Regions from separate parts of the Micrococcus sp. TA1 genome, predicted to be linked through region 1. Evidence: predicted binding sites of a transcription regulator. Region 1 holds the regulator's gene; the other holds the start of a gene.

Region 1 (5,992 bases):
ACCCGAGAGCTCGACCTTCACGCCGAGCTCGTCCACCACGCGGGACATCACGTCCCGGTTGTCCCCGCGGCCGAAGGCGGCATCCAGGTCCACCAGGTGGATCCACTCGGCGCCGGCCTTCTGCCAGGCCAGGGCGGCCTCGAGCGGGTCGCCGTAGGAGGTGGCGGAGCCGGCCTCGCCCTGGACGAGGCGCACGGCCTGGCCGTCCTGGACGTCGACGGCGGGCAGCAGTTCCAGCGCCGGTGCGCTCTGCGGGGTCTGGCTCATGAGGGGGTTCCTCTCGGTTCGATCGGACGAGGTGGTCTAGGACGAGGCGGTGACGAAACCGGCGATGATCGCCAGCACGGCGCACACGAGGAAGCCGACCTGCAGCCATACGGGCGCCTTCTGCTGGCGCAGCGACCAGGCGCCACCGATCAGCAGCCCGCCCAGGGCGATGAGCAGGGTGGACCAGAAGGGCATCAGAGGGTTCCGAGCCAGTTGGCCAGCAGCTGCATCCCGGCGTCACCGGACTTCTCGGGGTGGAACTGGGTGGCGGCGAGCGGGCCGTTCTCCACGGCGGCGATGAAGTCCCCTCCGTGGTTCGCCCAGGTCACCTTGGGCGGGGCGATCTTCTCGTGGGCCTGGTCGAACTCCCACTTCAGGACGCCGTAGGAGTGCACGAAGTAGAAGCGCTCGTCCTCGATGCCCCGGAAGAGCGCGGAGCCCTCGGCCGGGCGCACGGTGTTCCAGCCCATGTGGGGCACGATCGGCGCCGGCAGGGCCTCGACCACGCCGGGCCACTCGCCCATGCCCTCGGTGCGCACGCCGTGCTCCACGCCGGCGTCGAAGAGGATCTGGTGACCCACGCAGATGCCGAGCACGGGCCGGCCCCCGGCCACCCGCCGGCCGATCCACCGGGTCGCGCCGAGGTCCTTGAGGGCGGCCATGACGGACTGGAAGGCGCCCACTCCGGGGACCACGAGCCCGTCGGCGTTCATCACCTCGTCCGCGTCCGCGGTCAGTCGTGCATCCGCCCCGGCGCGCTGGAGGGCGCGCACGGCGGAGTGGGTGTTGCCGGACCCGTAGTCCAGGACGGCGACGGTGGGACGGGCGGCGCCGGTGACACCGGCCATCAGAGCGCACCCTTGGTGGAGGGCACCCCGGTGACCCGGGGGTCGTCCTCGACCGCGGCCCGCAGGGCGCGGGCGAAGGCCTTGAACTGGGCCTCGACGATGTGGTGCGGGTCCCGGCCGCGGACCAGGTCCATGTGCAGGCAGATGGAGGCGTGGTAGGTGATCGACTCGAACACGTGCCGGGTCATGGACCCGGTGAAGTGTCCGCCGATCAGGTGGTACTGCTGGCCCTCGGGCTCGCCCTCGTGCACCAGGTACGGTCGGCCGGAGACGTCGACGACGGCGCGCGCCAGGGCCTCGTCCAGCGGCACCGAGGCCTCGCCGAAGCGGCGGATGCCCCTCTTGTCCCCCAGCGCCGTCCTGAGCACCTCGCCGAGGGTGATGGCCACGTCCTCGACGGTGTGGTGGACGTCGATGTGGGTGTCCCCGGTAGCGCGGACCGTCAGGTCGATCTGCGAGTGCCTGGACAGTGCCGTGAGCATGTGGTCGTAGAACGGCACCGAGGTGGAGATCTCGGAGGTGCCGGTTCCGTCCAGGTCCATCTCGACGTAGACGTCGGACTCGCTGGTGGTGCGCTGCATCCGCGCCTTCCGGCCGGAGATCAGCTCTGCGCCCATGCTCTGTCAGCTCCTTGCTGTTGGGGGGATCCGGTGGTCCAGTCTACCGGGCCGGTCACTGGCCGGACGTCGTGGCGGGTGCCTCGGCCAGGACCTCCCGCAGGGCGGTGAGGAACGCCGTGGTCTCCGCCTCGGTCCCGGCGGTGACACGCAGGTGGTGCGGGATCCCGACGTCGCGCACCAGGACCCCGTGCTCGAGCAGGCCCTGCCACACCGCGTGGGAATCGGCCAGTCCGCCGAAGAACACGAAGTTGGAGTCCGAGACGGCCGGGGCCAGACCGAGATCGCGCAGCCCCTCCACGATCCGGTCGCGCTGGGCCTTGATGTCCTCGACGTTCTCGAGCAGGACGTCGTAGTGCTGCAGGGCGGCGTTGGCCGTGGCCTGGGAGACCGCGGAGAGGTGGTAGGGCAGGCGCACCAGGCGCAGGGCGTCGGTGACCTCCGGTGCGGCGGCGAGATAGCCCAGGCGGGCGCCGGCCAGCGCGAAGGCCTTCGACATGGTCCGGGAGACCACCAGGCGCGGCCGGCCCGGCAACAGGGTGAGCGCGGAGCGCGTGCCGGCGAGGGCGAACTCGGCATAGGCCTCGTCCACGACCACCATGCCCCCGTAGGCCTCGGTGGCGTCATAGACGGCCTGCACCACGTCCAGCCCCAGGGCGGTGCCGGTCGGGTTGTTCGGGGAGCACAACAGGACCACGTCCGGCCGGTGCTCGGCGACCTGGGCCGCCGCGGAGGCGGCCGTCAGGGAGAAGTCCTCCCCGCGGACACCGGCCACGTACCGGGTGTCCGTGCCGGCGGCCAGCAGCGGGTACATCGAGTAGGTGGGCGGGAAGCTCATCACGGTGCGCCCGGGCCCACCGAAGGCCTGCAGCAGTTGCTGCAGGATCTCGTTGGAACCGTTCGCGGCCCACAGGTTCGCCGCGGACAACCCGTGCCCCAGGTACTCCGCCAGGCGCTTGCGCAGTTCGGTGAACTCACGGTCCGGGTAGCGGTTGAGCGTCACGGCGGCAGCGGCCACCGACTCCGCGATGGCGGCGACCACCTCGTCCGGGACCGGATGGGTGTTCTCATTCGTGTTCAGCGCCACCGCCACGTCCAGCTGGGGCGCACCGTAGGGGCTCAGGCCCCGCAGGTTCTCACGCAACGGCAGGGCGGCCAGGGCCTCCGGATTCGAGATCGCATCCTCATCACTCACCCGAGACAGCCTAGGCGCTCAGTCAGTCCCCCGAGCCCCGGTGACGTCCGTGCATGGCACGCCACGGTCCCCCCTCTGACGCGGCTCGAACCGGGCGACGGGCCGGCCGAGGCCGCGGACGTTCCGGTGGTGCCCGCGTCAGCCCCGGGGGACGAAGAGGACCTGCCCCGGCTGCAGCTCGGAACCGGTCAGGTCATTGAGCTCGCCGATCCGCAGGATGGTCTGATTGCGCGGAGCGTCCGGGGCCACCTGGCCGGCCACGGACCACAGGGTGTCACCGTAGTCCACGGTGACGGACTCGACCGGGGCGACCACGGGGCGCTCCGGCGATGCTGCGGCCGGGGCCACGGCATGGGCGCCCAGGAACACGGCGGCCGCGGCCGCCAGCGCGGCCACGACGAGGATCGGGAGTCCGACGAAGAGGAAACGGCCACGACGGTTCAGGTGGAATCCGGCCGAGCCGGCGGTGCGGGTCACGACCGATGCTGCAGTGCTCATGCTCTTCAACCTCTCCGCCCGGGGCGACCGGGCTGTTCGAACGTGTGTTCTATCCGTTCGCCCTCTTGTCTAGCACGTCTGTTCGAAACACGCCAAACATTATTCGAACATATCTTTGAATCCGCCCTGCCCCTCCGGTAGCCTCTGAGGCACGTGATGGCCCGTCAACTCCCCGCGGGCCGACCATGAGACATCTCAACCGGCACCACGGACACGCTAAGAACGGATCTTCGAATGGCCTCCCGGACTCCCCGACCCGAACCGGACTCCCAGCCCGCCCCTGCCGCCCGGACGCTGACCGCGCGCCAGCGGGTCATCCTGGGGTCGATCCGCTCGGCCATCGCGCAGCACGGGTACCCGCCGTCGATGCGGGAGATCGGTGACGCCGCCGGACTGGCCTCGCTGTCCTCGGTGACCCATCAGCTGGGTCAACTGGAGAAGTGGGGGTACATCCGCAAGGATCCGGGACGGCCCCGCGCCATGGAGGTCCTGCTGGACGAGGACGGACAGCCCGTGTCGACGGCCGCGGCCGGCGCCCCGGACACCGCCGACCGCCCGGCTCCGGTCACGGCCCTGCACACCGGTGCGGTGGAGGGCACCTCCGTCCCGGTCCCGCTCGTCGGTCGCATCGCCGCCGGCGGGCCGATCCTGGCCGACCAGCAGGTCGAGGACGTCATGACGCTCCCCCGCCAGCTCACCGGCGAGGGAGAGCTGTTCATGCTCAAGGTCTCCGGTGACTCGATGGTCGATGCCGCGATCTGCGACGGGGACTGGGTGGTGGTCCGCCAGCAGAACTCGGCCCAGAACGGTGACATCGTGGCGGCCCTGCTGGATGATGAGGCCACCGTCAAGACGTTCCGGCAGCGCGACGGGCACACGTGGCTGCTGCCGCAGAATTCGGCCTATGAGCCGATCCTCGGAGACGAGGCGACGGTCATGGGCAAGGTGGTCACGGTCCTGCGGGCCCTCTGACCGGGACACTGATGCGGAGCGCGGCGATGAACCACCGTCCCTTCCCGAGAGGCGTCCGGGTGGCGGACGCCGAGCGCTTCGTCTACACCCGGGGACGGCTCCTGGAGCGTCGTCGCCTGGACCTGCTGTTGCACGGGGGCGGTCCCGAGGGCGTCCTGGCGGCGCTGGGCGCGTATCGCAACCCCGACGGCGGATTCGGTCACGGCCTGGAGCCCGATGTCCGCTCCCCGGTGAGCGAGCCCCTCGCCACCCTCACCGCCCTCGACCTGCTGGCCGGGTGGGACCTGGCCGACCATCCCTGGTTCCGCAGCGCGCTCGAGTGGGCTGCCTCGGCGTCCGGGCTCGACGGTTCGCTGCCCTTCGTCACCGAGCCCTCCCTGGCCTGGCCGCACGCGCCCTGGGTACAGCTGTGGCCCGGAGGATCACACCTCACCTTCGGCTTCGCGGCCGCCGCCCTCCGGACCGGCTTCGTCGGCGGGTGGGCCGAGGCGGCCACGGAGTGGTGCCGCTCCCAGCTGCGGGAGGGTGGGCTGTCGGCCTACGCCGTCAAGTACGCCCTGCGCTTCCTGGCCGCGGACCGGGGTCCCCGCACCGAGGGTCCTGCCGAGACCGCGGCGATCGAGACATGGCGCTCCCGCCTGGACCGCGACGGTGCGCTGCCGGTGGAAGGCGGGGCCGAGGGCGAACGACTGCACCCCTGGGACCTGGCCGCCGACCCGTGGTCGGCCCCGGTGATCGAGCCGGGGGCCGCGACCCCCGCGCGCCTGCTCTTCACCGACAGGCAGCTCCGGGCAGACGTCGACCGGGTCGTCATGGGCCAGCAGTCCGATGGGGGCTGGCACGTCGACTGGGCCGCGTGGTGCCCGGGCCAGGGCCTGGACTGGCGGGGCATCCGAACGGTCGAGGTGCTGGAGCTGCTCTCGGCCGTCGACCGCTCGTGATCCCTAGGCCGGGTCGCGCAGGCGTTCCAGCACGCCCCGCACCACAGCCGGGTCGGTGGTCGGCCAGAAGTCCGGCAGGGTGGACCGCAAGAACCCTCCGTAGCGTTCGGTGGCCAGCCGGGGGTCCAGCACCGCCACGACGCCACGGTCCGTGGTGGTCCTGATCAGCCGGCCGGCGCCCTGGGCCAGCCTCACGGCGGCGTGGGCGGCCGAGACGGCCATGAACCCGTTGCCGCCGTGACGGCTGACCTCCCGGGTGCGTGCGGTCCCCAGCGGGTCGTCCGGACGGGGGAACGGGATGCGGTCGATCACCACCAGACGGCAGGCCGATCCGGGCACGTCCACGCCCTGCCACAGGCTCATGGTCCCGAACAGGCAGGTGTCCGGTTCGGAGGCGAACTGGCGGACGAGGGCCGAGAGGGTGGCGTCGCCCTGGCAGAGGATCTGGGGCGCCGCCCCCAGCCTGCTGCGCATCTCCGCGGCGGCGTCCTCGGCCGCGCGCCTCGAGGAGAACAGGCACAGTGCCCCTCCCCCGGAGGCGCGCAGCAGGGACTCGAGCTCGTCGTAGGCGTCCGGGGAGGAGGTCCGGCCGGGCCGGGGCAGGTGCCGGGCCACGTAGAGCACGCCCTGGCGCGGGTAGTCGAAGGGGCTGCC
Region 2 (5,992 bases), on a different contig from region 1:
CCACACGGAGGTAATGACCGCACGCCAGCTATCCGGACACCGCCGGAGCCGTCGACTCGGTGGGGCGCAGCCACTGCTCGTCGCCGGCGGACACCCGTGGAGTTCTATGCGGCCAGGGCGTGCTGGACGGCCGTCCCGGCTTCCTGCAGCTCCAGGCGCAGGGCTTCAACCTTGGCTTCGAGGACCTCGGTCGGCAGTCCCAGCTCGGCGTGGCGCCGGGACATCAGCGCCAGGCGGTCCGCGGTCTCGTTCCCGCGGTCACCGTCGTGGCCCTTGACCCAGGTGAAATCAACCATCAGGCCCCGGACCACGGTGCGGATCAGTGCCGCCTGCTCGACGGCCGCCCTCGACGCACCCAGCGGAGACCACCCGGGCTGGGTGATCATGCGCAGTGCCCACTTGCTGTCCGAGCGGACCACCAGTTCGCAGGAGTTGACCAGATGGTGGGGGATACGCCGGGTGGCGTCCTGGACGCCCAGGAGGATGGCACGGAGCTCGGCCTCGAGGATGCTGCCGCCGCGGCGCGCCTGCTGGCCCAGCCGCAGCCGGCTGCCCTGCCCGAAGTCGATCATCCACCCTGCTCCGATCCACCCTCGCTTGCCGGCGGAGGCATCCGTGGACACCTCCACCCGGCGATAGAAGGACCGCAACTGGACCTGGATGGCTGCCCCGGTGGCCACCAAACCGTGGGCCGGGGGATAGTCCGACGTCGTCTGGTGGCCCCGAACGCCCAGGGCCGTTTGCAGCGTGGACGGCACCATGCCGGTCTCCTCGGCGCAGTACACGGCCTCGGCCGCGTCGGCCCGGACCCGTCGGACGGCACGGTCGAGACGATCGTGGAGGATGCCGCGCTGCGGCCCGGCCTCACCATCGACCATCACCCCGGACAGCACCCCGTGGAGGTCACAACCCTCGGTCCGGGCCACCGACCAGAAGACCATTCCCTGGCGGTTCACCACCCGAACGGTCACCCCCGAGCGGTTCGCCGCGGCGTCGATGCTGTTCTGCAGCCGGCGGGCGGGGGGACAGGGCTTGGGGTGCGTCATGGGAGGACCTCCTGGTGAGACGGTGCGGACGGGGATGGATACGGGTTATTGCTTCCGGTGCCTCCTGTCGGTTCTGCATCGGTGTTCGTCAGGGTAGGGACAGGGTCGGACACGATAGACCGGTGAAGCGAAGGGGTGCGTCGAGGGTTGTGCCTGCTCCGGGGTCGCTGGAAATGCGCTTAGCGCGTCCGCGGCCGCCCTTAGCCTGCACTCCTATGGTCCGTAGTCAGCGCGAGGTTTTGGAGGTTCAGCATGGTGAGGTCATCAGTTATTGAAGTGGGACAGGAAGCCACGGCGGGATCGGTCGAGATCGACGCCATCGATGGAGGGCTTCCCCGGGAGCGGGTCGAGGTCATGACCCAGGCCAGTGGTCCTACCCAGTTGTGGTGGGAGACCAAGATCGATGGCCGCTTCAGCGGCTGGACTCTTCTGGAGGGCCCCGAGCAGATCGTGAATCTGGTGAAGGCACTCCAGTCACCGGGTGACACCCTGCATCTTGAAGACGACCAGCCGGTGACCCGCTACGCCCAGACCATGCTGATCGAGAAGGGCATCTATCACCTCGAGTTGGCGGCGCTGCAGCTCGATGGGACGTACAACTGGCGGATCGGGATGGGCAAGGAAGCTGATGCCGCGGTCAATACCCCCGACACCGGCACGGCCCCAGTGCAGGAGATGACGACCGCGGCCATCATCGAGGTCCTGTCCAGCTGGGCGATCGGCCAGGGTCTTCCGATGGGCTACGGGGCGGCGCTGCACATTTACGGACGGTGACGCCAAGGATGGCCGCGCACCGTCGCCGACTCTCGACGTGGCCACCGTCCCGGGCCTCGGCGGGCTCAGTCAATGATGACCCCCAAGGCCTGATCCAGGACATCAGGCGGGCTCAGCTTCAACTCGCAGCAGAGATCCACGAACGCGCTCAGCGTCAGTGGGACCGGGATGTCGGACCTGTTCAGTGGGTCATCGCCTCGTTCCTGCATGATGCAGCCCAAGGCGATGGTGACCTGCCCCGCCATGTAGGTGTCTGCCTCCGGCGGGGGGACTTGGATCCACGGAGCCGATACGACGAAACAATCCCCGTCCCACTTCAGGGTGCCCTGGACGAAAGCCCTGTGGTGGTTGGCGCAAAGCAGCCGACCGTTCGCCGGCGTAGACTCCCCGCCGAGCGCGAGGGGCACCAGGTGAACAGCATCGAGGACGTTGACGTCCTCGATGCCGCAGTAGGCGCAGAAGGGTGGGTGGATATTCAGGAGGTCCCAGCGATAGGCCCGCATGTGACTCCTGGCAATGACGACTGAGGTGTCGTAAGTCTTAGGCGTCTTCCGGGCGAGGTCCATGGAACGACGGCGCCGTCGTGTTCGGTGGACCCGATGGCCCAATCGGATGAGTCGGGTTGACCATTCTTCGGCGAGGTCGTCCTCTTCACGGGCGGCAACCTCCGTGCTGTTGGCTCGGGGAGTCCAGTTCGTCCGCGGGTACTTGTCCCGGAGGAACTCGGTGCCCAAAGCCTCGTCCGGCAGGACAGTCGTATCCCAGTGGATGTCCACGGTGGTGACCTCGTCTCCCGGCTGATGCCAGTGATTCTCCGTCTTCAGATCGCCGCTGATGACCCGGCCGCTGGCAATGATGCCTCGAGAACCCGTTCCTTGGAGAAGGAGGTAGACGACGTCACCTGCGGTCATCTCAGCCTCGTGCCGCACGGTCCATGGGAACGATGCCAACTCCTCTCCACGTTCGAAGTTCGCAGTGTTCCGGAGGAGGAGATCTCGACGGAGGGATTCTTGACGTAGCCAGCTGTTACTGACGGTGAGCAGGAAGGCAGACATGGTGATCCTCTCGAGGGAAGCGAATCAGGCCAAGACGGGCACGTGAGCGACAACGGCGGACTTCCCCATCCTGAGGGATGCCCCGGCCGTCCGCGTCTTGAGTACTCATTCTGACCGTTGGCACGGACGGGATAAGCAGCTTGCGGAGAAGGTCGATTCGGCGTCTGAAGTGGCCACACACACGAAGAAGAGCTGCTCGTGAAGCGCCAGATCTCCCAGAGACTCGTTCGAGGACTGAGTCCGCGCTGCAGCTCCATCACTGCGCGAAAGCGAGCGGAGACCCGTAGTACTTCGAACCCGGGGATGGCCTCTCCTGAGCCGTGCCACTTTAGTGTCCCGCTGAGTTGCTGGTCCGATCGAGGACCTTTTGGCTTCGACGCCCTGAAGATCAATCCAGCCACCATCGGACCGCACTAAGTGATAGAAGTCAGTGATAGGAGCGAAGCATGCAAAAAATGACCGAGGTGACCGCAGTAGTCTGCGGGAGCTCGAACGGCTCTTCTGCTTCCTCGAAGGGGATGCAGTCCCTTCCGTTGACATGCCCGGCCGCGCCGTACGCTCTGACTAGTCTGATTGAATGTTACGGCCGAGGGGGACCTGCCAATGAAGGCTGATGCACTGAATCCGCGCGAGTTGTTCGGAACGACCGTGCACTACGAGATTCCGGCGTTTCAGCGTCCCTATGTCTGGACGCGGGACGAACAATGGCAACCCCTGTGGCAGGACGTGCGACGCGTAGCCGAAAAGGTTGTCCACGCCGGAGGCGACGAAACCGCACTCGAAGAACTGGGTGGTCACTTCCTGGGGGCGGTGGTGTTCAAACTTAAGTCTGCGGTCGCCGGTGATGTGACGCGCCAGTCGGTCATCGATGGCCAGCAACGCAGCACCACATTACAGATCATGCTCGACGCCGTTCACGAAGCCATCCTGGAGCGCGGCCACGAGGATGAAGCCGAGGCCATCGAGGAACTGATCCTCAACCAGGCCAAGCGGTTTGCCGGCAAGCCGGAACGGTTCAAGCTTTGGCCGTCGCGTACGGACCGGGCGGCATTCGAGTCCGCCATGGACGGCGACGACCCCCCGCCGGGTGAGCATCGGATCGTTGAGGCGCATAGCTTCTTCCGTACCGAAGTCGGAAAGTGGCTTGACGGTGTTGTGGACGAGGACGAGAAGGTTGTCGGCGACGAGAAAGCACGCGCCTCTGCCTTGGCCGATGTGGTCCAGTCTCGGCTGTATGTTGTCGCGATCAACTTGGCTGGTCATGACGACGACCAGGTCATCTTCGAGACCCTCAACGACCGGGGTACGCCCCTCCTAAAAGCCGACCTGATCAAGAACTGGATCTTCCAGAGCGGCGAGCAGGTCCACGCCGACGTGGAGTCTTGGCCGGAGCAGTACTGGACCGACTTCGACGAGACCTGGTGGAGAGGTGAGATTACCCAGGGACGGCACACCCGGTCCCGGATCGATATCTTCCTGCAGTACTGGTTGACGATGCGCCGGCGTGAAGAGGTCCTGACCGACGAGGTCTTCCGTGTGTTTGTTTCCTATGCGAAGCCACTGATGACTGATGCCGCATCGGCGGAGAAGCTGCTCGGGGAGCTCCGCCAGGACGCCGACACCTTCCGAAACTTCGCCCAGTTGTCCAAGGACACTATTGAGGGAAAGTTTTACGGGCGCGTGGTCGAAGCCCTGGAGCTGGCTTCGACCACTCCACTGCTGCTGTGGATGCTGTCGAAGAACCACAAGGTGCCCGGTGATCAAATCGCTATTGCCCTGGGCGCCCTTGAAAGTTGGGTGGTGCGGCGCACTCTGCTGCGCAGCACCATGAAGGACGTCAACAAGATGATGGTTGCCATCCTGTCGACGCTCGAGGGAACCCCCGTCGAGGACGTAGGAATCGCTGTACGGGACTACCTGGCCGCGCAGTCCTCCGACGCGCGCCAATGGCCCACCGATACGGACATGCTGGAAGGGCTGCCGACGACCAGGCTCTACGGCAACGTCCGGCAGTCCCGGCTCCGGGTAGTCCTGGAGGCCATCGAGCTCCAGATGCGTACCCAGCGCCACGAAGCGGTCACGGTCCCACCCAAGCTGTCCGTGGAGCACGTCATGCCGCAAGCCTGGCGGAGCCACTGGGATCCCGAGCCCAGGCGCCCCGCCGAGGAAGCCGCGGCGCGGGACAAACTTGTCAACACCCTCGGCAATCTCACTCTGGTCACCTCGGAACTCAACGGCACCCTGTCCCATCGGCCATGGACGGACACCGAGACCGCCCAACTCAAGACCACGGGCGAGAACCGGGGGCTCGGGAAACGCTCCCTGCTCAACAAGTACAGCGTGCTGCTCCTGAGCCGGGACATCATCGACGAGCACCCCACCGGCTGGACCGAAGACGCTATCCGCGCCCGATCGGTCAAACTCACCGAACTACTCTGCCTGGTCTGGCCCCATCCGGGACCAAGGACAAAGACCACCCATGGGTAACCCGCGCGGAAAACCACCCCGGAGTGATGAAGCCATCGCCTTCGCCGTCGTCGGCCAAGTTCTCGGGATCACCGTGGAACACGCAGATGCCGGCGGTGGCGACGGCATGGTCGACGGACTCTGGACCTACCCGGACGATCGCCGGGCAGCCCTTGAAGTCACAGCGGGCGAGGCATCCAAGGAGATCGGCGCCGAAAGGCGTGCCTGGCGTGGAGGGAAACCTACTGACCGAAACGGCTCCCTCAGCCTGGACGACCTCACAGGGCAACTATCGAAACGCCTCGCAGAACCCTGGATGGAACCGAACCTCGCAAAACTACGCGCAGTGCGCGCCGACGAAACCCACCTCTATCTCTGGGGATTGGGAAGGGAAGACGACTTCCTGTACTCCACCCTCGCCGAGGCCTTGCCTTCAACCGAGATGCAACTGCCACCGGGACTTACCGACCTCTGGTTGGACGCCTACGTATTCCGTGGCGAAGACACCCTGAGAAACGTGACGGTGGTGCGCTACAACTTGGCCCAGGGGTGGTCACTCCATCACGCCGTCTACGACGAAGCCCTCCTTCCGGCGGCCAGGTGAATGCCGATCGGCTACACACCCCGCGTCAGCCGTGCCGGGCTAGCTGT

The links. Region 1 encodes LexA, which represses DNA repair genes until DNA is damaged. Its sites were predicted from a motif close to TCGAACANNTGTTCGA; they were not measured.
Region 2: GGQ69_RS11990 (HNH endonuclease signature motif containing protein) is a predicted target of LexA. The motif match lies at 3,091-3,106, and genes of this name have one in related genera.

Annotation. Positions count from the first base shown of each region.
Region 1 is NZ_JACHNW010000001.1:698,233-704,224, reverse strand. Features, by position in the region: gene priA (bifunctional 1-(5-phosphoribosyl)-5-((5-phosphoribosylamino)methylideneamino)imidazole-4-carboxamide isomerase/phosphoribosylanthranilate isomerase PriA) at 1-267, opposite strand, end outside; gene GGQ69_RS02925 (hypothetical protein) at 304-462, opposite strand; gene hisH (imidazole glycerol phosphate synthase subunit HisH) at 462-1,115, opposite strand; gene hisB (imidazoleglycerol-phosphate dehydratase HisB) at 1,115-1,732, opposite strand; gene GGQ69_RS02910 (histidinol-phosphate transaminase) at 1,788-2,927, opposite strand; gene GGQ69_RS02905 (LysM peptidoglycan-binding domain-containing protein) at 3,066-3,425, opposite strand; gene lexA (transcriptional repressor LexA) at 3,660-4,397, shown strand; gene GGQ69_RS02895 (hypothetical protein) at 4,424-5,338, shown strand; gene GGQ69_RS02890 (ATP-dependent DNA helicase) at 5,342-5,992, opposite strand, start outside.
Region 2 is NZ_JACHNW010000002.1:132,277-138,268, reverse strand. Features, by position in the region: gene GGQ69_RS12000 (ribonuclease HI) at 105-1,046, opposite strand; gene GGQ69_RS11995 (hypothetical protein) at 1,299-1,820, shown strand; gene GGQ69_RS11990 (HNH endonuclease signature motif containing protein) at 1,886-2,875, opposite strand; gene GGQ69_RS11985 (DUF262 domain-containing protein) at 3,479-5,362, shown strand; gene GGQ69_RS11980 (hypothetical protein) at 5,355-5,945, shown strand.